DNA from 3 places in the Amycolatopsis sp. PSD-21 genome. Region 1 is predicted to be linked to each of the others. Evidence: riboswitches for the same ligand, from Rfam matches in the RefSeq annotation. Region 1 holds a riboswitch; each other region holds the start of a gene.
The links. A riboswitch is a leader RNA that binds a small molecule or an ion and turns the genes downstream of it on or off. The one in region 1 is predicted to bind cobalamin.

Region 1 (7,561 bases):
GTGGCGTTCAAGGAGAACGACCAGCCCTCGAAGCCGCCGGGGGTGAAGTCGCGGTTCTTGAGCCCCCACTGGCTGTAGTCCCACGCGCAGTTGTTCGAGGCGTGCCAGTAGGACCAGTAGGCCTGCGCGGGAGGCGTGTCGACACACGGCTCCCGGTACTCCCCGCGGCCGTTGACCGGGATGTTCTCGGCCGCGGACGGGCGGTTCTCGATCCGGCAGACGAACGACTCGCCCCAGCGCTGCACCCCGGCGATCTGGAAACCGGCGCCCTTGAGCGCGTCCAGCCCGGTGCCGCGGGTGGTCTGGGGATTGCAGCGGACGATGGCCGTGCCGCCGAGTTGCTGGAAGTCCACCACCACGGTGACCCCGGTGTCGTCCTTGCAGAACCCGGGATACCCCTTGCCCTGGTCGACGGCGTGCGCGGACGGTGCCGTGGCGGCGATCAGGAAGACCGCCGCCACCACGGGAAGGACCTTCCTCACGGGATGGCCGGGTTCCTCGGCGTGACACCGGGCGGCGGGTTGGTCGTCGCCGACTTGTTCAGCGAGAACGACCAGCCCTCGAAACCGCCGGGGGTCACGGTGCGGTTGAGGGCGCCCGTGGTGCTGTAGGTCCAGGTGGTCCCGGAGCCGTCGGCGTGCCAGTAACCCCAGTACGCGCCGGGGGAAGGCGTGGTGACGCAGGCTTCCTTGTAGTTCGGGTTGGACGACAGCGGGATGGTCTCCGTCGCGGCCGGGCGGCCTTCCAGGCGGCAGACGAAAGCGAGGCCCCAGCGGGCGGTGCCGGCGACCGCGATCCCCGCGTCCTGCAACGCCTTGATACCCGTGCGGGTGGTGCCCGGCGCGGCGTTGGGCGAGCAGCGGGTGATCGTCGGCGCGGCGGTCCCGCCGTTGCCGTCCAGCTCTTGGAAGTCGACCACGACGGTGACGCCGGTGAGCGCGTCGGGGCCGGTGCAGATCCCGTTGTAGCCCTTGGTGGTGTCGACCGCGTTCGCGGGTGCGGCGGAAAGCCCGATCAGTCCGATGAGGACGGACGTGACGGCGAGCAGTCTCTTCATGGTGTTGCCCCCTTTTTCTTGGTGAAACGGCGAAGTACGAAAACCAGGGCGAGCACGGTGAGCAGCAGCAGGACGGCCAGTCCGGCGAGCCCCCAGATCAGCCATGACGGCGGGGAGCCGGACTGCTCCGCGGCCAGTACCGGTGCGGCGGACGGATTCGCCTCGGTCAGCGGCAGCCGGATCGCGGGCGAGAGCGGCGACTCGGCCGCGGTCAGCCAAGAGCGGCCCGCGACTCCTTGCGCGGCGGCCAGACTGGTCGGGAAGTCGGTCTCCCCGGCGGATCCCTTGGCCAAACCGCCGTCGGCTCGGACCAGCTTGCCCAGTGACCGCGCCGTTCCGCTCACGTCGAGGCCGGCGGCCTGCCGTGCGGCGGCGACGGCGGCGCTCAACGCGACGTCCGGTTCTCCGCCCTCTCCGGTGACGACGCCCTCGCCGGTCGGCCGGACGCCGAGCGCGCCCACCGCGGAGACGAACGCCGACACACGCCGCTCGGTCCAGCCGTCCGGGCGCCGGGATGGGGGCGCGGCGTCGGTGTGCGGCCGCGCGGCCAGCGCGGTGACCGCGGCTGCGGTCGCGGCGAGGTCGCCGGAGCCGCATTCCACGGTGTCGAGATGCTTCGGGAAAGTTCCGTCGGCGCACTGACGCGAAAGGAGCAGTTCGACCGCGGGCCCGGGATCGGCGGCGGTGGCGAGCACCGCCCAAGCATGCCGCTCGACGGTCTCGTCGGCATCGGCGAACGATCCGGTGTCGGTGAACTCGCCGTCGGCACCGCGCAGCTTCACCAGATCGGCGCGCAGTGGCCCGGCGGCATCCGACTTCGCGAACTCGGCGACGAGCACGAGTTTCGCGAGCGGTTCGGCATAGGACGCCTCGCCTTGCTCATACGGCGCGCCGTGGGCATAGGCCTGGACGGCTTCCGGCTTCAGCAGGAATTGCGACGCGCGGGCGACCGCGTCCGGCTGCTGGTCCAGCGCTCGCAGGGCCAGCACCACGTCGGCGGTGGCGTCGTAGTCGACGTAGGTCTTGCCGTCCTCGGCCACCTCCACGTGGTCACCGCCGGAGAGCCGGTTCGCCAGGTAGGCGCCGAGGCGGACGGGCGGTGTCGCCGTGTCCGGGATGGCGATCGCCGTCTCCGTCCTTACCTGGAGGCCGGTGGGCGTGCCCGCCTTCCTGGGTCTGGGCGGCGGCGTCACCGCGGTCGTGATGGTGGTCGTCGTGGGAGCCGGGGCGACGTTGGCCGGCGGCCGGACGTCACCCTTCGCGAGCGCGTAGAAGCCGACCTGCGCCAACCCGAGCGAAGCCTGGGCACCCGCACGGATCCAGGTGTCGAGCCCGCTGATCCCCGACGTGCGCGCGGACTCGTAGTCGGCGGGGTTGTAGGCGATCGCGCCGAGCTCGCCCGCGAGCTTGGTACCGGAGTCGGCGGCGGCGTTCGCCTGCGCGGATTTGAGGTACCGCACGCCCTTGTCCACCGCCGCGTCCGCGCCGCCGGCGTCGGCGAGCGCCTGGACGATCAGGCCGGTGCTGTTGGTGTTCGGCGCTTCGGTGCTGACGCCACCACCCCAGCCGCCACCGGCGGTCTGGTTCGCCTTGAGCCACGAGACGGTCTTGGCGATCGGCGCGTCGAGCCCGGTCGCGCCCGCCTTCCGTGCGGCCAGCAGCGCCGAGAGCCCGAGACCGGTGGCGTCGCCGTCCGACGGCGACAGGTCGAGCGGTTTCCCCTCGTCGCAGGTCGAGATCTTGCGGCCGTCCGGCGTGACGTGGTCACCGGTCTCGTTCGTCGGGATGTCCTTGAAGAAGAGGCGGAAGTAGCCCTCGGAACACTGCTGGGTCAGCAGCTTGTCGATGGCGAGCCGTTCACTCTCCCCCGCCGCGGCGAGCCCGATGACGCCGAGCGCCTGGCCGAAGGTGTTCGCGTCGTTGTTCACCGGGCCGGTGTGCTCCGGATCCTTGGAGTAGTCGCTGATCCGGCCCTTGTCGGGGCCCTTGCGCATGATCGCGGCATGGGTCTCGGCGACCAGGTCGTATCCGTCGACGTTTCGCGGGTCCCGGCCGGAAACCTGCGCGGCGACCAGCATCTTGGCCAGCGAGCCGCCGACGACGACCTTGTCGTACCCGCCCCCGGGAATCAGCCCGTCCCAGGTGAAGTAGTCGGTGGCGTGGCCTTCTTCGTCGAGGAACCTCATGATCGGCTCGGCTTTCGTGCCGTCGCCCGAGGCGTACATCGCGAAAAGGACGTCGAGCATCACGCCGTGGTCCGGCAGTGTGCCACCGCTGGGATTCTCGAGCGTGCCGTCCGGCTTCAGCTTCGTCGCGAGCCAGCGGGAATTCGCCTTCGCGGCGCCGAGGTCGTTCACGGCGGCGGCCGTCCCGGTGAGCAGTGCGGCGACCACGCCGACGCTGACGGCGAACGCCATCGCGGCCAGGTACCCGCGGCGCATGGCTCCTCCTTGCGGCGTGACGGAGGACGGCGCGGGACGCCGCGGTCACCCCTGTTTATCGCGACAGTGGTTCGTTCATCCGCCCGTTCGGTATCCCGGCTCGCCCCGGTGAAGGGCCTACGGTTGCGCGACAGCGCCGGATTTCGACCGGCTTCCCCGTCACGGGCGGCGGTGTTCTGTTGTCGAGCGAGGCGAGGTTAACACTCGATCACCTCCGGCAGGCACCGCTGACCAGGTCGGTCATCAGGATCACACCGGTCCTTCGCGCTCGGCGGTACTCTTCGGTTCGTCCGATTCAGCGCGGTCGTGGGGGAAGTCCGGTGAGAGTCCGGCGCTGTCCCGCAACGGTGTGCCTCCAGGCGAGCCCGGTCACCCACGTCGCGCGGTGTCACCGACTCCTGTCGTGGAAATGCGGGAAAGGGTTCTCATGAGACGTTTGGTTTTCGCTGTCGTGCTGCTGTGCGGCATCGGGCTGGTCGCCGCTCCGGCGGCGGCCGCGGCCACCCACAACAAGGCGGACGCCGCCGCGGGCTGGCTCGCGAGGCAGATGACCGACGGGGAACGGTTCGAAGCCGACTTCGGCGGCCAGAAGTTCCCCGACCAGGGTTTGACGATCGACGCGATCTTCGCGTTCGCCGCCGCCGGGGTGTCGGACACGAACGCGGGCAAGGCGATCGCGTGGCTGGCGAAACCGGAGATCACCACGGCCTACGTCGGCGGTGGCACGGAGGCGTACGCGGGCGCGCACGCCAAGCTGCTGCTCGCCGCGCAGATCCGCGGCAAGGACCCGGCGTCGTTCGGCGGTGTCGATCTGAAGGCGGGCCTGCTCTCGCTGCTCACGCCGTCCGGCCGGTTCTCCGACCGGTCCGAATACGGCGACTACTCCAACGCTCTTTCGCAGTCGCTCGCCCTGCTGGCGCTGGACCGCACCGGCGAGGCGCCGGCGCGGGCCGTGGCGTTCCTCGCGGGCAGCCAGTGCCCGGACGGCGGTTTCCCCCTGAACTTCGGCGAAGCGACTTGCGTGAGCGACGTCGACGCGACCGCGACGGTCGTCCAGGCCCTGCGCGCCACCGGTGACGCGGTGAACGCCGGAGAGGGCACCTCCTGGCTGGTCACCAAGCAGCACCCGAACGGCGGCTTCGGTTTCGCCACCGACGCGCCGAACGCCAACAGCACCGGCCTCGCCGCGCAGGCGCTGGCCGGGCACCGCCCCGCCGCCGCGATCAAGGCGCGGGAATTCCTGCGGTCGCTGCAGACCGGCTGCGCCGGCGCCGAGGCGGACCGCGGCGCGATCGCCTACGACGCCACGGGCCTGAACCCGTCGACCGCCCCGCGCGCGACCGCGCAGGCGATCCTCGGCCTGGCCAGGGTTCCGCTGAGCGACCTGCACGGCGGCGGACGTCCGCAGGCCCCGGTCCTGGCCTGCCCGTAACTCGCGTGATCAGAGACGTGACTCGCGTGTTTGGAGGCGTAACTCACGAGTCACGCCGCTGATCACGCGAGTTACGGCTCCAAACACGCGAGTTACGCCTTCGATCACGCGAGTTCGTCATTCGCCGGCGGCGACGCGGCGCGCGAGCTCCACCCGGGACCGCACTCCCAGTGCCGTGAAGATGTTCCGCAGGTGGTGATCCACCGTGCGATGGCTGATCACCAGCCGCCGCGCGATCTCCTTGTTCGTCTCCCCCGCCGCCACCAGCCGGGTGATGGCGTCCTGCTGCGGGGTGAGCCCGGCGAGCGACCGGTGCGGGGTGTCGACGGTCTCGCCGGTCGCCCGCAGCCCGGCCCGCGCCCGTTCGGCGAACCGGGTGGCGCCGACGTTTTCGAAGCCCCGTAAGGCATCGCGGAACTGGTCGCGGGCGTCGCGGGTCCGGCGATGCCGTCGCAGCAGGGTGGCGTACGCGAACCGGGTCCTGGCGAGTTCCATCGCGCCGCCCGCCCGCCGGTGCGCCTCGATGGCCCGTACGAAACGCCGTTCCGCGGTCTCCGGATCCGGCGCGGTCAGCGCGTGACAACGGTGGCTCAGCGCGAGCCAGCAGGGTTCCGCGCCCGCGAGGGTCCAGCGGTCGAACACCTCCAGCGCGGCCAGCGCGCGTTCGGGCCGCCCGGAACAGACGGCCGCTTCGACGAGTTGCGGGGTGGCCAGCACCCGGATCACCGGCTGGTCGCCGGAGACACCCGAAGCGAGATCTTCGAGCCTGCTCAACGCGTCGTCGGGCCGGTCCTCGGCGAGGTCCAGACAGGCGTTCGCCCACGCGGCGACCGCGGCGGGCCTGCCGAGACCGCGTTCGGCGATCCCCTCGGCCGCCTCGTCCAGCTCCGGTACACGGTCACCGAGCAGGGCGGCGGCCAGGCCCAGCAGCGTCAGATGCTCCATCCGCAGGTTGTGCGGTGCGCGCAGCCCGTCGCGGGACGCCGCCCGCGCACAGGGGATGCGGTCGAGCGCGATCGCCGAGAGCGACAGGTAGATCAGCGCCCACGGCAGTTCCGCGTGCCGTTTGCCGAGCCGCGCGCGGCTCACGGCCGCGGCCGCGTATTCGTGCGCCCGTTCGGCATGCCCGCGGGCGAAGGCCGCTTCGGCCGCCCAGACGGCCCCGGCGACGTCCGAACCGGCCATCCCCTTGGCGACGGCGTCGGTCAACGGAGCGACGGCGTCCTCGTGGCGGCCGGCGTAAACCGAGGTGAGACCGTGGAAATGGGCGGACGCCAGCTCGTCGCCCGCCGGGACCGTCCGGGCGAGGGCCCGGTAGCCGCTCAGGTCACCACCGAGCCTGCGCGCCTCACCCGCCAGCAGGAGCGCGCCCGCCGGATCGGGCAGCAGTTCCGCCGCCGCGCCCAGTTCGTGGGTGGCGACGGCGGGATCGCCGTCGCGCAGCTCGATCTCCCCGTGCAGCAACGCCACCGCGCCCGGTTCCGTGTCGACCCTGGACAGCAGCAGGCGCGCCCAACCCGGTCTGCCCGCCTGCCAGGCCGCGTCCGCCGCCGCCAGGAGCCTGGTCGCCCGCGTCGCCGGATCGGCGGTCAGGGCGGCGGCGCGTTCGAGCTGCCGGGCCGCGGCCGCGTGATCCACCGCCGGTGCCGCGGCGAGCGCGTCCGCGAGCGGCTCGGACGGCGTGGCCGTCGCCATCGCGCGATGCCAGAGCGCGTCGGGCCCCTCCTCGGCGAAGGCCAGACGCGCGTGCGCCGCCCTGCGGTCGGCCGGGGACGCCGCCGCGTACCAGGTCGCCTTCCTCGCGGAGAAGTCCATGCAGGTGGCGAGAAAACGGAGACGTTCGTCGAGCCGCATCGCTTCGAGCTCGGCCGCGTAACGAGGCAGCCGCTCCCGCAGGATGGGCGAGACCGGCTCCCGCCCGGCCGCCTGAGCGGATGTCAGCGAAGCCGCCAGCGCGACCAGGTCGGCCGGGTTCCCGTCTCCCAGCTCGACCAGCTGCGGGCGCACCCCGGCGGGCACGCCGCGGTCACGCAGCACCTGATCGGCGGCGGAATCGGTCAGCGGCGGCAGCTCGACGGAGTCGAACTCGTCGGATCCCGACCGCGAGGCGAGCACCATCCCGACCGGCGCGCCCGCCAATCGCCTGGCGGCGAAACCCAGCGCCGCCAAGGATTCCGGATCGACCCAGTGCGCGTCGTCGACCCAGCAGATCGTCGGCGCCGAAACCGCGCCGAGGCGGTCCCGCGCCTCCGCGCCGCCGGAGACCGGCGCGCCGAACATCCGCTGCAGGGCTCCGTAGGGCAGCTCGCGTTCCGCGCGCAGGCCCCGTACACCGACGAGCCGGACGCCGAGGGTGGCGCGCAACGCGGTGAGCAGGGCCGATTTACCGAGCCCTTCCGCGCCGCGGACCAGCACGGCGCGTCCGGCGGCCGACCGCAGCCCGCCGAAGAGGTCGTCCCTCCCCCGCAGCGGGTACACAGGCATCGGCGCCTCCTCGAGATCCCTCTCGATGAAACACCAGGCGTAAGTGTTTCACAAGGTCTTGCTCGGTACCCGTCCTTCCACGAGCGCGCCGAGCAGCGTCGACGCCGCTTCGAGATCGGGGGTCCGGGAGGCGAGGACGTCCGAGTA
Region 2 (7,561 bases), 2.5 Mb from region 1:
AACGCGCGGTTGATCGAGGCCGCGTCGTCGCCGGACCGCATGCCCATGAACACACGCGTCGCGACGTCGAGCGTGAGTTGCTTGAGGGACCAGTAGATCCGCGGGTTCGGCCGGTCCGCCCACGCGGCGACGCCCTCGCGCAGGGCCGATCCCATCTGGTCGACGTAGCCGGTGAGCCGCTGCCGGGTGAACGCCGCCTGCATGATCCGGCGGTGCAGGTGGTGCTCGCCGAAGTCGAGCAGCATCAGGCCGCGGTCGAAGAACTGCTCGATGAAGAACTTCCAGCCCTCCTGGGAGAAGGCCTTGTCCTTGTTCACCAACGCGATCTGCGTCGCCTCCGGGCCCGTGAGCGCGACGATGCGGCGGCCGAACGCGCCCATCCACGAGACGGGGCCGTAGGTCTCGTAGCGTTTCAGGCCGAACTCGATGCCGAAACGCATGAAGTCCAGCGCGTGGCCGATGACCGGCGGGCCCTCGTCGCCGAGGACGGGTTTGAGGCCGGGAGGAGCGGGCGCGAGTTCGCGGACCGGCCACGTCGCGCCGAGCCAGCGCTGGTCGACCGAACGTGGCAGGGGGATCGAGGTGAGCGGCGGGACCCGCTCGCGCAGCGCCCCGGTGACCTTTTCGACGGCGTTCGCCATGGGTGACCATCTCCCCGCTGAGATCGGTTACCACTCCACCATCGCACCCTTGTTGACGTCCTGACAATACCTCGATGGAAGTTCCGTGAAGGCCTCCTTCACTACCTTGAGGGTAGGGAAGGAGGCCTTCACGGACCGGTCAGGCCAGTTCGGCGCGGACCGTGCGGGCGGCCGCGACGAGGTTCCGCAGGGCCGGCTCGACCTCGGCGTAGCCGCGGGTCTTCAGGCCGCAGTCCGGGTTGACCCAGATCCGCTCGGCGGGCACGGCGCCGACCGCGGTCCGCAGCAGCCCGCTGACCTCGTCGACGCCGGGGACTCGCGGCGAGTGGATGTCGTAGACGCCCGGCCCGACGCCGCGGCCGAAGCCCGCCGCGCCGAGGTCGGTGACGACCTCCATCTTCGACCGCGCGGCCTCGATGCTGGTGACGTCGGCGTCGAGCGCGTCGATCGCCTTGACCACGTCGCCGAACTCCGAGTAGCACATATGCGTGTGGATCTGCGTCGCGTCGTCGATCCCGGACGTCGCGAGGCGGAACGACGAAACGGCCCACGCGAAGTACGCCTCATGCGCCGCGGCGCGCAGGGGGAGCAGTTCCCGCAGGGCAGGCTCATCCACCTGGATGACGCGGATACCCGCCGCCTGGAGGTCGTGCACCTCGTCGCGGATGGCCAGCGCCACCTGACGGGCGGTCTCGCCCAGCGGCTGGTCGTCGCGGACGAACGACCACGCCAGGATCGTCACCGGACCGGTCAGCATGCCCTTGACGGGTTTGCCGGTCAGGCTCTGCGCGTAGCGCGCCCACTCGACGGTCATCGGCTCGGGACGCGAGACGTCGCCGTACAGGATCGGCGGCCGCACGCAGCGCGAACCGTAGGACTGCACCCAGCCGAAGTCGGTGGCCGCGAAGCCCGCCAGCCGCTCGGCGAAGTACTGCACCATGTCGTTGCGCTCGGGCTCGCCGTGCACCAGCACGTCCAGGCCGAGGTCTTCCTGCAGCCGGATGACGCGCCGGATCTCGGCCTTCATCGCGGCCTCGTAGCCCGCGTCGTCCAGCGAACCCGCCTTGTGCGCCGCCCGCGCTTTACGGACCTCGGTGGTCTGCGGGAACGAGCCGATCGTGGTGCTCGGCAACGGCGGCAGATCCAGCGCGGCCTGCTGCGCCGCCGCGCGCCGGGCGTAGGGGGAGCGGACGGTGTCCTCCGGCCGCAGCGCCTCCAGCCGGGCGCGCACCCCGGAGTCGGCCAGATCGGCCGCCGCCGCGCGATCCGCGGCCGCGGCACGGGCGGTGGAGAGGTCGACCCCCTCTTCCTTCAGTGCGCGCCCGAGCAGGACGACCTCGTCGACCTTCTGCTTGGCGAAGGCGAGCCAGCCCTTGAGACGCGGGTGGAGCCCGTCCTCCCGCTCGACGTCGTAGGGCACGTGCAGCAGTGAGCACGACGTCGACACGCTGACCGACCGCGCGGTGCCCAGCAGGGTCGCCGCCCGGCTGAGAGCGCGGGCCGGATCCGTGCGCCACACGTTGCGCCCGTCCACGACACCGGCGAGAACCTCCTTGTCCCGCAAGGCGGGTTCGGCGGCGACAGCGTCCACAAAGGACTCATCGGTGACGAGGTCGACGGCGATCGCGTCGATCGGGGAACGGGCGAGCACGCCCAAGCCGCGACCGAGACCGCCGAAGTACCCGGCGACCAGGATCTTGGGCCGCGCGGTTTCCTTCGCGAGCCGGTGATAGGCGCGGATGAGCGCGTTGAGCTCCCGCTCGGTGCGGTCGGCCGCGAAGGCGGGCTCGTCGAACTGGACCCACTCGACGCCTTCGTCGTGCAGACGGCGCAGTAGCTCGACGTAGCCGTCGAGGAGGTCGTCGAGCAGGTCCAGCGGGCGGAAGCCCTCCGGAGCGGTCTCCGACGGCTTCGCGAGCAGCAGGAACGTCACCGGGCCCACCAACACCGGCCGGGTCTCGACGCCGACCGCGCGGGCCTCGCGGTACTCGTCGAGCGGCTTGGTGCCGGCGAGCGAGAACGCCGTGTCCGGGCCGAGCTCGGGGACGATGTAGTGGTAGTTCGTGTCGAACCACTTCGTCATCTCCATCGCGGGCGCGTCCTGCACGCCGCGCGCGGCGGCGAAGTAGGTGTCGAGCGGCGAGAGGCCGAGCGTGGTGAAGCGCTTCGGTAGCGCTCCGAACAGCTCGGCGGTGTCGAGCACCTGGTCGTAGTGGGAGAAGGTGTTGCAGGGGACGGAATCCAGTCCCGCGGCCTTGAGATCCCGCCAGGCCCGGGTGCGCAGCGCGCGGCCGGTGGCCAGCAGTTCGGCCTCGTCGATCTTGCCCGCCCAGTAGCGTTCGAGTGAACGCTTGAGTTCCCGGTCCGGTCCGATCCGGGGGTAGCCCAGCACTGTCGTGCCGATTTCGGTCACAGCTCTCTCCTCGCGAGCTTGTCGTGAGAGCCCGGAGCGCGCGCAGGAGTGACCGCCGTTCGGTCGCGCCCATCCCACGAGGCCCGGACTCACGCACGCCGTCGGCGCGCGTACCACGGGCAGGTCTTCGGACTCGTGGGCGACTCGCTCGCGCCTACCGGCCGTCGCTTCCCGGGACGCCATGCCCAGTGCTTTACCGTGTCTCGCACGGTGACGGCTTTCGTTCCCACATACCGCTGCGGGGCAGTCCCGGATTCGCACCGGGTTCCCTGTTACCTCGACCGGCCGGGGAGGCCGGGCGAACCAGTAGCACCCTGGAGCGTACCGAGGCGCGCCAGTGGCCCGCTGGACATGTGACGAACCGGACGCCACGCGTGACCAGACGGACGCCACACGTGATTGAACGGCGAACTCGCGTGATCGGGGGCGTAACTCGCGTGATCGGGGGCGTAACTCGGGTGATTGAGGGCGTAACTCGCGTGTTTGGAAACGGAACACGCCGGGCGGAGGGCGCCCGGCGTGTCGTCCGTCTGATCACGTGAGTTCGCCGCTCAATCACGCGAGTTACGTGTTCAATCACGTGAGTTACGTGTCTGATCACGCGAGTTACGTGTTCGAGCACGCGAGTTGCGTGCGGGGGTCAGTCCCAGTCGAGGGCGCCGCCCGACTGGTACTCGATGACGCGGGTCTCGAAGAAGTTCTTCTCCTTCTTGAGGTCCATCGCCTCCGACATCCACGGGAACGGGTTCTCCGTCTCGCCGAAGATCGGCGCGAGACCGATCTGCTGCGCCCGCCGGTCGGTGATGAAGTGCATGTACTGCTCGATCAGCTCGGCCGAGAGCCCGAGCATGCCGCGCGGCATGGTGTCGCGGGCGTAGGCGACCTCGAGCTCGCACGCCTCGGTCAGCATGGTGCGGACCTCGGCCTGGAACTCCTCGGTCCACAGGTGCGGGTTCTCGATCTTGATCTGGTTGATGCAGTCGATGCCGAAGTTCAGGTGGATCGACTCGTCACGCAGGATGTACTGGTACTGCTCGGCGATGCCGACCATCTTGTTCCGGCGGCCGAGCGAGAGGATCTGCGCGAAGCCGGTGTAGAACCACATGCCCTCGAAGATCACGTAGAACGCGACGAGGTCGCGCAGGAAGGCCTGGTCGGCTTCCGGCGTCCCCGTCTCGAAGTCCGGGTTCTCCAGGTTCTGCGTGTACTTCAGCGCCCACGCGTCCTTGTCCGAGATGGACGGGACCTCGCGGTACATGTTGAACAGCTCGCCCTCGACCAGGCCGAGGCTCTCGCAGATGTACTGGAAGGTGTGCGTGTGCACGGCCTCCTCGAACGCCTGGCGCAGCAGGTACTGGCGGCATTCGGGGTTGGTGATCTGCCGGTACACCGCGAGCACGATGTTGTTGGCCACCAGCGATTCCGCGGTGGCGAAGAAGCCGAGATTGCGCTTGAGCATGGTGCGCTCGTCCTCGGTGAGGCCGTCGGGCGACTTCCACAGCGCGATGTCGGCCTGCATGGCGACCTCGGTCGGCATCCAGTGGTTGTTGCAGCCGGCGAGGTACTTCTCCCACGCCCAGGTGTACTTCATCGGCAGCAGCTGGTTGACGTCGGCGCGGGCGTTGATCATCCGCTTGTCGTCGACGTTGATGCGGGCGGCGCCGACTTCGATCTCACCGAGGCCGGTGGCGTCGGCGGAGGCGTCAAAGGTGGTCATAAAGGCTCACTTCACGTGTGGGTCGGGTGGGTCGTGAGTGGCGATTCGGGTTAGAACACGAATCGCCACTCACGACGGGCGGTCACTGGCAGGCTTCGCAGTCGGGGTCGTCGATCCGGCAGGCGGCGCCGTCGGTGGCGACGAAGTCGACGTCCGAGACCTGCGGCATCTCCTTCGGCTCCGGCTTGGCGGCCGGGGCGGTCACCGGGACGGCCGGGACCGCGGCGGCGGGCGACGGCGAGACCGCGGCGGCGGGCGACGGCGGGACCGCGGCGGAAGCCGACGGGGCGGGCGAAGCGGCGGGAGCCGGGGCCGGGGCGGCGGGCTTGGGTGCCGAAGGTGCGGCCGGGGCCGGGGTGGCCGAGACCGCGTTCAGCTTGCCGTCGGTGCCGCGCAGGGTGCTCTTCTCCACGTGCGTCGCGGACCGCGCCCGCAGGTAGTACGTGGTCTTGAGGCCCTTGTGCCAGGCGTAGCGGTACAGCTCGTCGAGCTTGCGGCCGCTGGGCGCCGCGATGTACAGGTTCAGCGACTGCGCCTGGTCGATCCACTTCTGGCGCCGCGAACCGGCGTCCACCAGCCACTTGGACTCGATCTCGAACGCGGTCGCGTACAGCGCCTTCAGGTCGTCCGGCACGCGGTCGATCTGGCCGAGGCTGCCGTCGAAGTACTTCAGGTCCGACACCATGACCTCGTCCCACAGCCCGCGCTCCTTGAGCGAGCGGACCAGGTGCGGGTTCACCACGGTGAAGTCACCGGACATGTTCGACTTGACGAACAGGTTCTGGAACAGCGGCTCGATCGACTGCCCGACCCCGCAGATGTTGGAGATCGTCGCGGTCGGCGCGATCGCCATCACGTTGGAGTTGCGCATACCGACGGTCTTGACCCGCTCGCGCAGCGGCGCCCAGTCCAAAGTGGACGAGGTGTCGACGTCGAGCGCGTCGCCCTGTCGCGCGTCGATCAGGAGCTGCATCGAGTCGATCGGCAGGATTCCCTTGCTCCACAAGGAACCCTCGAACGTCTGGTACTGGCCGCGCTCCTCGGCGAGGTCGGTCGAGGCCGAGATCGCGTAGTAGCTGATGTGCTCCATGCTGGTGTCCGCGAACTGGACGGCCTCGTCCGAGGACAGCGGGACACCGATCTCGAACAGCGCGTCCTGGAAGCCCATCAGGCCCAGCCCGATCGGGCGGTGGCGCAGGTTGGAGCGGCGCGCCTCCGGGATCGTGTAGAAGTTGATGTCGATCACGTTGTCGAGCATGCGGACGGCCGTGCGCACGGTCTTCTCGAGGCGCTTCGTGTCGAGGCCCTCGGGGGTGACGTGCTTGAGCAGGTTCACCGAGCCGAGGTTGCAGACCGCGACCTCGTCGGTGGTGGTGTTCAGCGTGATCTCGGTGCACAGGTTGGACGAGTGCACGACACCCACGTGCTGCTGCGGCGAACGCAGGTTGCACGGGTCCTTGAAGGTGATCCACGGGTGGCCGGTCTCGAACAGCATGGTCAGCATGCGGCGCCACAGGTCGACCGCGCGGACCTTGCGGAACACCTTCAGCTCGCCACGTTCGGCGGCGGCCTCGTACTCGCGGTAGCGCTCGGCGAACGCGTTGCCGTAGAGGTCGTGCAGGTCCGGGGTCTCGTTCGGCGAGAACAGCGTCCACTGCGCGTCGGCCTCGACGCGGCGCAGGAACTCGTCCGGCACCCAGTTCGCGGTGTTCATGTCGTGCGTGCGACGACGGTCGTCACCGGTGTTCTTGCGCAGGTCGAGGAATTCCTCGATGTCCACGTGCCAGGTCTCGAGGTACGCGCAGGCCGCGCCCTTGCGCTTGCCGCCCTGGTTCACCGCGACCGCGGTGTCGTTGGCGATCTTGAGGAACGGCACGACACCCTGCGACTGGCCGTTGGTGCCCTTGATGTGCGCGCCGAGGCCGCGGACCGGGGTCCAGTCGTTGCCGAGACCGCCCGAGTACTTCGCCAGCAGCGCGTTGTTCTTGTACGCCTGGAAGATCGAGTCCAGGTCGTCGTCGACGGTGGTCAGGAAGCAGGACGACAGCTGCGGGCGCGTGGTGCCCGAGTTGAACAGCGTCGGGGTGGACGCCATGAAGTGGAACGTCGAGAGCAGCTCATAAAATTCGATCGCACGAGATTCCCTGTCGTCCTCGCGGATCGCCAGGCCCATCGCGACGCGCATGAAGAACGCCTGCGGCAGCTCGAAACGGACGCCGTCGTGGTGCTGGAAGTACCGGTCGTACAGGGTCTGCAGGCCGAGGAAGCCGAAGTCGAGGTCACGCTCGGCGCGGATGGCCGCGGTGATCTTGTCCAGGTCGAAGGTCTGCAGCTCGGGGTTGACCAGCTCCAGCTCGATGGCGCGCTTGAGGTAGTCGCGGAAGTACTGCGGGTACCGCGCGGTCATCTCGTCCTGGCTGGCCTGCTGCGGCACGCCCGCGAGGTAGCTGAGCGCCTCGCCGCGGAGCTTGTCCGCGAGCAGCCGGGCACTGACGTAGGAGTAGTTCGGCTCCTGCTCGACGAGCACGCGCGCGGCCATGATCTGGGCGAGGGCGAGTTCGTCGGCGCTGATGCCGTCGTAGACGTTGCGCTTGGTCTCGGCCAGCACCGGCTCGGCCGAAACGTCTTCGAGACCGGCGACGGCCTCGCCGACGACGTGCGAGACGCGGGCCCAGTCGAGCGGGCGGAGCGAGCCGTCGGCGGCCTTGACGCTGATGGCGACGTCGGACGAAGCGGGCTTCTCGGCCTCACGGGCCTTCGCACGCTCGTCGCGGTACAGGACGTACGCGC
Region 3 (7,561 bases), 160 kb from region 1:
TTTCCGCCGAGGCGAACCCGCATTGCCGCGCGACCGCGGCGAGCGGCAACGCGGTGGACCGCACCAGCTGGGCCGCCGCCTCGGTCCGCGCCGTGCGCACGGTCCGCGCCGGGGTGCTGCCCAGCTCGGCGGTGAACAGGCGGGTGAGGTGCCGGGTGGTGACCCCGGCCCGCGCCGCCAGCGCCGGCGGGCTCAGATCCTCGGTGAGATGCGCGGAGATGTAGCCCAGCAGATCCAGCACGACCCGGTTGCCCGGCGGCGGAGCGGCCAGGAACGTGCTGATCTGCGCCTGGTCGGCCGGGCGGTGCAGATAGGTCACCAGTTCACGGGCGACTTCGCGGGCCAGCGTCGGACCGTGGTCGTCCTCGATCAGCGCGAGCGTGAGATCCAGCGCGCTGATGACCCCGGCCGAGGTGATGACGTTCCCGTCGCGGATGTAGAGCGGGGCGGGATCCACTGTCACGGCGGGAAAAGTCGCGGCGAGCTGCTCGCTGTATCCCCAGTGCGTGGTGACCCGCCGGTGGTCGAGCAACCCGGCGGCCGCCAGCACGAACGTCCCCGTGCACACCGAAGCGACCCGCCGGCTCCGTTCGGCCAGCCGCCGCACCTGCGTCAGCAATCGCTCGTCCCTGGCGGCCGCCTCCGTTCCCGCGCCTCCGACCACCAGCATCGTGTCCATCCGCCCCGACACCTCGGCCAGCCGCCGCACACCGGCGAGCAGGATCCCCGACGAACTCCGCGTCGTGCGCCCATGAACGGTGGCCAGCTCGACGGAATACGGCGGCGCGGCACCGTGCGAGTTCGCGATCTCCAACGCCCCGCTGGGGCAGGCGACATCGAGTATCTGCGCGCCGTCGAAGGCTACGATCACCACGCGGCGCACCGATTCCAGTACAGACCCCACAAGGCGAACCTACTCGCCGGATGCCCGATCCGGCGGCGCGTTCTCCTGAACTGCCTTCTCCGCCGTCGATTCCCCAGTCTGTGCTGGGCTTTCCCTATGCTGGACGGCAGGTCGCCGCGTGATGACCACTGTGGACACCCGCCGCGAATGCTTTCGTCGCGGCCGGGCACGAGTTCCAGCGAGGGGTGTCGCGAAAGCCACTCCCCACGGCCAGAACAGGAGAACTTCATGAGCGCCACCCGGGCAGGCTCCGTGCACTGGACGGTCGTCGTCCTCTGTTTCCTGGCGATTCTCCTGGACGGCTTCGACACGGCCGCGCTCTCGCTCGCCATCCCCACGATGGCCGCCGAATGGGCGGTCACGCCGGCCGCGTTCACCCTCGCCGTCGTGCTGACCAACATCGGCGTGGTGTTCGGCTACCTGTCGGCGGGATACCTCGGCGCGCGGATACCGGGACGGCGGCTGCTGATCGGTGCCGTCGTGCTCTTCGGGGTGGCCACCATCGCGACGGCGGCCACCCTGCCCCTGGAGTCGATCGCGCTGCTTTCGGCGACCCGCCTGGTCACCGGGGTCGGGCTCGGCGTGGTGGTGCCCGCGGCCGTCGGCCTGGCCACGAAACACAGCGCCGAGAACCGCCGGGAGCAGGTATCCATCGCGGTGGCCCTCGGTCTCGGGGCGGGCGCCGGACTCGGCGGGCTTCTCGGCGGGCGTCTGCTGAACCTCGTGGGCAGCGACGGCGTCTTCTACGTCGCGGGGATCGTCCCGCTGCTGTTCGCCGCCGTGCTGGCGTGGCTGCTGCCCGCCGAAGGGACCGCGGTCACGGCGACCGTCGGCGACAAGAGCGACGCGAAGATCGGCAGGCTCTTCGACCCGGCCCTGCGCCTGCCCACCACGCTGATCTGGGCCTTCTCCTTCCTCGTCTTCATCACCTCCTACGTCCTGATCTCGTGGATCCCCACCTTGCTCACCGGATACGGCTTCAGCCCGTCCAAGGCTCCGCTCGGTCTCGCGTTCCTCACCCTCGGCGGCATCATCGGCGGCCTGGCGTTGCTGCCGCTCGCCGGACGGCTGGGGATCGCCCGCGCGATGATCCTGATGCCCGCCATCGGCGGGGTGTTCATGATCATCGCGGCGAAGGCGTCCCTCGGCGACACCGCGTTGCTCCTGTGCCTCGCCGGTGCGGGAGTCGGCGTGGTGTCGGCGCAGCTCGGCCAGCTGGCCCTCGCGGTGGCGACCTATCCGCCCGGCTCCCGGACCACCGGTGTGGGCTGGGCGGCCGCGCTGGGACGGCTCGGTTCCATCGTCGGGCCGGGGATCGCGGGCGTCCTCATCGGGCAGGCGCTGGCGGCGCGGGACATCGTCGTGGCGGCCACGGTGCCCCTCCTCTTCGCGATCGTGTGCGCGGTCATGCTGTCTCGGGTGAAGGCGAAAGCACGCGTCCTGCCGGCCGCGGAAACCCCGCTGGTGCTGGAAAAAGCCCGGTAAGGCTCAGTCGGCCGCGAGGATTTCGGCCAGCCGGACGGTGTCCTGGAGATAGCGCTCGTACGGAAAGCCCGCCGCGATGAGCCCTTCGCGCAGCTCGTCGTAAAGCGGCTTTCCCGCGGCGTGGAAGGCTTTCCGGCCGAGATCGGTGAGCCGGACCAGCCGTCGGCGCGCGTGCTCGGGATCGACGGTGATCCGCACCAGACCGTCCGCTTCGAGTGGCCGCAGGGCCCGGCTGATCGCCGGGTCGGAGACCGACAGCGCCTGGGCGAGCCGGTGCTGCGTCGCCGGCTCGATCTCCTCGAGCGTGCCCAGAAGCCGTATCTGGCTGTACGTCAAACCGTCTGGGTCGTCGGCGCGCCGACGGGCGGCTTCGCCCATCAGCATGACCACCCGGTGCAGCAGGTCCGCGAGTCCGTCGTCCACGGAGCCACCCTACCATCAGTGTTGACGGGTTAATATTAACTAGGTAAGACTGAAGGCATGAACTACTTCACCCAATCCGCCTTCCCCCTGGTCTGGGTCGTCGTGCCCGCCGCCGGAGCCTTCCTCCGCGCCCGCCACGCGACGTCGTCTCAGGAGCGGCTCGAAATCTGGCAGCGCTGGTGGGCCATCGGCGCCTTCGGCTGCGGCAGCCTGTGGATGACGGTCGCCTTCCTCGCCTTCCCGGACGTCATGGCCACGGCGATCGGCTTCGAGCGGACGCCGTTCATGTTCGAGATCGCCTTCGCCAACCTCGCGCTGGCCGTCCTGGGCTTCCGGGCCGCCTCGGCCTCCGCGCGCGAACGCCTCACCATCGGCATCGCCGGCGGGATGTTCCTCTGGGGAGCCGCGATCGGCCACGTCTACCAATGGTTCGCCAACGATGACCACGCCCCCGGCAACACCGGCGGAGTGCTCGTCACCGACGTCCTGCTCCCGGCGGTCATGATCGTCCTGGCCCTGCGATCGCGGCGCCTCGCCGCGAAGATCGCCGCCTGAGGCACTCACCATGACGACACAGACCGGCGGCGCGATCGGAAAGGCCGCCGCCGAGCGGCTCGGCATCTTCGCCGACGCGGTGATCGCGATCGCGCTCACCCTGCTGGCGCTGGATCTCCCGATCCCCCACGGCGACACCACCGGCGCCATGCTGAGCTCGATCTCGGCCCACGGCAAGGAATACATCGCCTTCGCGCTCAGCTTCGTGGTGATCTCCGCGCACTGGCGAGCGCACCACGAGATCTTCCCCTACGTCCGCGCACTGAACGGGCGCCTGATCAGCCTCACCCTGGCCTGGCTGTTCATGCAGGTCCTGATGCCGTTCGCGACGCGGGTCATCACCGCCGAGGGCGCCTTCCCGCTCCGGTTCAGCGTGTACGCGATGGTGCAGGTCCTGGCCTCGGCGTCGTTCGCGCTGATCATCCGGGAGATCCGGCGCGGACACCTGTACGGGACCGGCGGGCCGCCGAAGGTGTTCGCCCAAAGCCTGACTCGCAGCGTCTGCCTCGCCGCGGTGTTCGGGATCTCCGTACCCGTCTCGTTCCTGACTAACGACACCGCCGCCTACCTGTGCTGGCTCGCGGCGCCTGTCGTGCTCGCCGTCGCCCGACGCGTCCAGGACCGACGGCCGGATCGGCGTCAGCGCAAGGCCGTCAGGACGTAGTCGTCGCCGAACTGCCACACCGGGGCCACTTCGGCGAAGCCCGCTTCCCGGAGCAGCCTGGTGTGTTCCTGCGGGCTCAACCGGTTGCCGTAGCCGGTCGAAATGCCGCGCAGCTCGTCGGCCGTGAACCGCTCACGCAGCGCGGGATCGGCGGCGACCGCGGCCCACCAGGCCTTCCATTCCTCGTTGGCGCCGACCCCGGCACGCTCCGCCCGCCGGTTCTTGACCACCTCGGCGAGTTCGCGGATGGCAGGCTGTTCGTCGTAGAAGTGATCACCGTTGACGAGCGCTCCGCCCGCCCTCAGCGCTCCGGCGAGGTCACGGTAGACCTCGGCGAGCCGCTCGGGACGCAGCCAGTGCAACGCGGTCGTCGAGACCGCGGCGTCGACCGGCCCCCACTTCAGCCAGCCGCTCTGGGCGAGGTCCGCCTGGAGGTACTCGATTTCCGCCCCCGGCGGCCGGGTGGCCCTGGCGAGCGCGAGCAGGAAGGGGTCGTTGTCGACGCCGACGATCCGTGCCCGCGGGAGCCGCCCGGCAAGCCTCGTGGCCAGCGATCCCGGTCCGCAGCCGAGGTCCAGCACCAGCGGCTCGGCGACGCCACGGCATACGTGCTCGACGACGTCGATCAGCACGGCGAAGCGTTCTTCGCGGTCGGCGATGTAGCGTTCCTGCTGGATGTCCCACCGGCGCACCCAGTCCGCCGCGAGCTTCTCGTCCACCGGCCTCCCTTCGTGATCTTGATCCTGTGTAGCACACCGCGGTCATGGGTTACCGTGGGCGCCACAACGCAAGAAGGTGCCCGTCGGGGGAAGCCGGTGTGAATCCGGCGCTGACCCGCAACCGTGATCGGCCTGGGAGGACTCCCGGTGCCGAGAGCCGGACTGCCCGCCGGGTACCGCCAGCCCCAACTGTCGTGGAGTACGGAGCGGGGTCCCGTTCACGTGCGGCCGCGCGCCCGGGACAGTGCTCGATGTCCCGGAGGTTCCTATGACGCGTCATCCGCTCACCCGCCGGCGGCTCCTCGCCCTGGCCGCTCTCACGCCGTTGGCCGCGTGCGGGACCGCGCCGGCGGACACAGGCCGGTTGAGGGTCGCGTTCGCCGCGGGCGGCTCGAAGGAGACGCTGGACCCGGCGCAGGTCTCCCTTTTCGTCGACCAGGCGAGGGCAAAGGCGCTCTTCGACACGCTGGTCGCCTACAACGCCGACACCTCGTTGCGGCCGCGGCTCGCGGAGTCCTGGGAGAGCGACGATTCGGGCACGCGCTGGCGGATCCGGCTGCGGCGGGCGGCCTTCCACGACGGCCGTCCGGTCACGGCGGACGACGTGCTCTACACCTTCCGGCGGATCGCCGATCCCGCGCTGGCCTCCTCATCACGGCAGTACTTCGCGAAGGTTGATTTCGGCCGCAGCAAAGCGGTGTCCCCCAACGAAATCGAGCTGATCCTGACCGCGCCCGACTTCGAGTTCCCGTCGGGTTGGGGCGCTCCGGGCGCAGAGATCGTGCCCGCCGGTACGACGGACTTCACGGCGCCGGTCGGCTCCGGCCCGTTCCGGTTCGTCTCGTTCACCCCTGGCGGCCCGGCGGTGTTCCGCAGGAACGAGTCCCATTGGGACGGTGCGCCGAACGTCGGCGAACTGGAATTCGTCCCGGTCAACGAGGAAGCCGCGCGCGTCAACGCCTTGCTGTCCGGGCAGGTCGACTACGCCCACGATCTCGCGGCCGGAACCGCGGCCCGGTTGGCCGGTGACGCGCGCGTCTCGCTGCTCGAAGCCAAGGGAACGACGATGCAGGGCATGATCCTGCGCGTGACGCAGCCGCCGTTCGCCGACCCGAGGCTGGTCCGCGCCGTACTGTCCGGAGTGGACAGAGAGGCGCTGAACCGCGTCGCACTGGCCGGCCGCGGCGAGATCGGCAACGACCTGTTCGGCAAGGGACTCCGCGGGTACGCCGCCGGTATCCCCCAGCGCGGGCGCGATGTGGAACTGGCCCGCTCGCTCGTCCGGGAGGCGGGCGCGGAGGGGCTGGCCTTCGCCGTCGAAACCAGCGACGTCGACCCGGGTTTCGCCACCGCGGCCACGCTGATTTCCCGGCAGCTCGGGGAAATCGGGCTGAAGGTCACGCCGAACACGCGCGCGTCGAGCACCTATTTCAGCGAGATCAAGACCAAGGGCGTCGCCGCGCTGACCCGCACGGCCACCCTGCCGGTGCCGACGTTCCTCAACCAGCGCTTCCGGACCGGCGGTTCGAACAACGTCAACGGCTTCGCCTCGCCGGAGTTCGACGCCCTCATGGACCGGGCGGCGGCCACCGCGGACGAAGGTGCCCGGCTGGCGCTGTTCGGTGACGCGCAGCGGATCGTGCACGCGTCCGGAGGCCTGCTCGCCTGGGGGTTCAGCACCTGGACGATCGGTGTGTCGAAGCGGGTTTCCGGACTGGTGACCGCGCCGCCGAACACCTTCGACTGGGCGAGGTTCGACCGCGCCCGGCTGTCCTGACGTGCCGGGTTACACCGCCCGGCGGCTGGGTTTCGCGGTACTGCAGGCGATGTTCGTGCTGGTCGCGACGTTCGCCGTGACCGCGTTGCTTCCCGGCGACGCGGCGTCGGTCGTGCTCGGCGAGCAGGCCACCGACGAGCAGGTGGCGACCGTGCGCCACCGGCTCGGCCTCGACCAGCCGGTCCTCGACCGGTTCGGGCACTGGATTTCGGGTTTGATGAGCGGGGATCTCGGCCGGTCGCTCGTGACCGGTGCCCCGGTGACCGACGAGATCACCCGGCGTTTCGCCGCCACCGCCGTGCTCGCCGGGGTGACCCTGCTCGTGCTCGTACCGCTCGCGCTGGCCATCGGGGTGACCTGCGGGCTGCGCGAAGGATCACGGACCGACCGGATGCTCACCTCGGTCACGCTGTTCCTGCACGCCATCCCCGAGTTCGTCCTCGGTCTGCTGCTGGTCGCCGGATTCGCCGTCTACACCGGACTGCTCCCGGCGACCGCGGCCGGAACGGACCTGACCGCACGCCCCGAAGTCCTCGTCCTGCCGGTGATCGTGCTGGTCGCCCGGCAGCTGTGCGACGTCGCCCGGCAACTCCGGATCGGAATCGCCGAGCAGACCCGGGGCCAGGTGGCCGGGCACCTGCGCCTGCTGGGCCTGCCCGAACGCACCGTGGTGCTGCGGCATCTCCTGCCCGCCGCCGCGGCGCCCGCCGTGCAGCAACTCGCCCGCGCCGTCGAAGGCCTGCTGACCGGCACGGTGATCGTCGAGTCCCTGTTCGCGATCACCGGGCTCGGCACGGGTTTCGTCGAGGCCGTGCAGAACCGGGACATCCCGCAGGTGCAGGGCTACGTGCTGCTGTTCGCCGGGGTGGTCGTGCTCGGGAACCTCGTCGCGGACCTCGTGGCGCATCGGCTCACGCCGCAGCGGGAGCGTGCCACGTGGTGAAACGGATGCTGGGCTGGTCCCTCCTCGCGGTACCGCTGGCGCTCGCCATGGCCGGGCCGGTGATCGCGGGCCCTGTGGAATCGGTCGGGGC

Region 2: linked by a shared signal. The riboswitch ahead of metE (5-methyltetrahydropteroyltriglutamate--homocysteine S-methyltransferase) and the one ahead of ACZ1DY_RS27945 (peptidase) in region 1 are both predicted to bind cobalamin.
Region 3: linked by a shared signal. The riboswitch ahead of ACZ1DY_RS28790 (ABC transporter substrate-binding protein) and the one ahead of ACZ1DY_RS27945 (peptidase) in region 1 are both predicted to bind cobalamin.

What each region holds. Positions count from the first base shown of each region.
Region 1 covers NZ_CM145712.1:5,986,616-5,994,176, forward strand. The annotation lists gene ACZ1DY_RS27930 (ABC transporter substrate-binding protein) at 1-482, opposite strand, end outside; gene ACZ1DY_RS27935 (flagellar hook-length control protein FliK) at 479-1,057, opposite strand; gene ACZ1DY_RS27940 (hypothetical protein) at 1,054-3,498, opposite strand; cobalamin riboswitch at 3,588-3,655, opposite strand; cobalamin riboswitch at 3,768-3,893, shown strand; gene ACZ1DY_RS27945 (peptidase) at 3,926-4,930, shown strand; gene ACZ1DY_RS27950 (helix-turn-helix transcriptional regulator) at 5,048-7,414, opposite strand; gene ACZ1DY_RS27955 (QsdR family transcriptional regulator) at 7,463-7,561, opposite strand, start outside.
Region 2 covers NZ_CM145712.1:3,482,584-3,490,144, forward strand. The annotation lists gene ACZ1DY_RS16840 (cytochrome P450) at 1-641, opposite strand, end outside; gene metE (5-methyltetrahydropteroyltriglutamate--homocysteine S-methyltransferase) at 781-3,054, opposite strand; cobalamin riboswitch at 3,156-3,377, opposite strand; gene ACZ1DY_RS16850 (ribonucleotide-diphosphate reductase subunit beta) at 3,695-4,771, opposite strand; gene ACZ1DY_RS16855 (ribonucleoside-diphosphate reductase subunit alpha) at 4,854-7,561, opposite strand, start outside.
Region 3 covers NZ_CM145712.1:6,147,634-6,155,194, forward strand. The annotation lists gene ACZ1DY_RS28760 (GlxA family transcriptional regulator) at 1-874, opposite strand, end outside; gene ACZ1DY_RS28765 (MFS transporter) at 1,133-2,389, shown strand; gene ACZ1DY_RS28770 (MarR family winged helix-turn-helix transcriptional regulator) at 2,393-2,812, opposite strand; gene ACZ1DY_RS28775 (DUF6790 family protein) at 2,870-3,367, shown strand; gene ACZ1DY_RS28780 (TMEM175 family protein) at 3,378-4,031, shown strand; gene ACZ1DY_RS28785 (class I SAM-dependent methyltransferase) at 4,007-4,750, opposite strand; cobalamin riboswitch at 4,790-4,916, shown strand; gene ACZ1DY_RS28790 (ABC transporter substrate-binding protein) at 5,019-6,527, shown strand; gene ACZ1DY_RS28795 (ABC transporter permease) at 6,529-7,470, shown strand; gene ACZ1DY_RS28800 (ABC transporter permease) at 7,464-7,561, shown strand, end outside.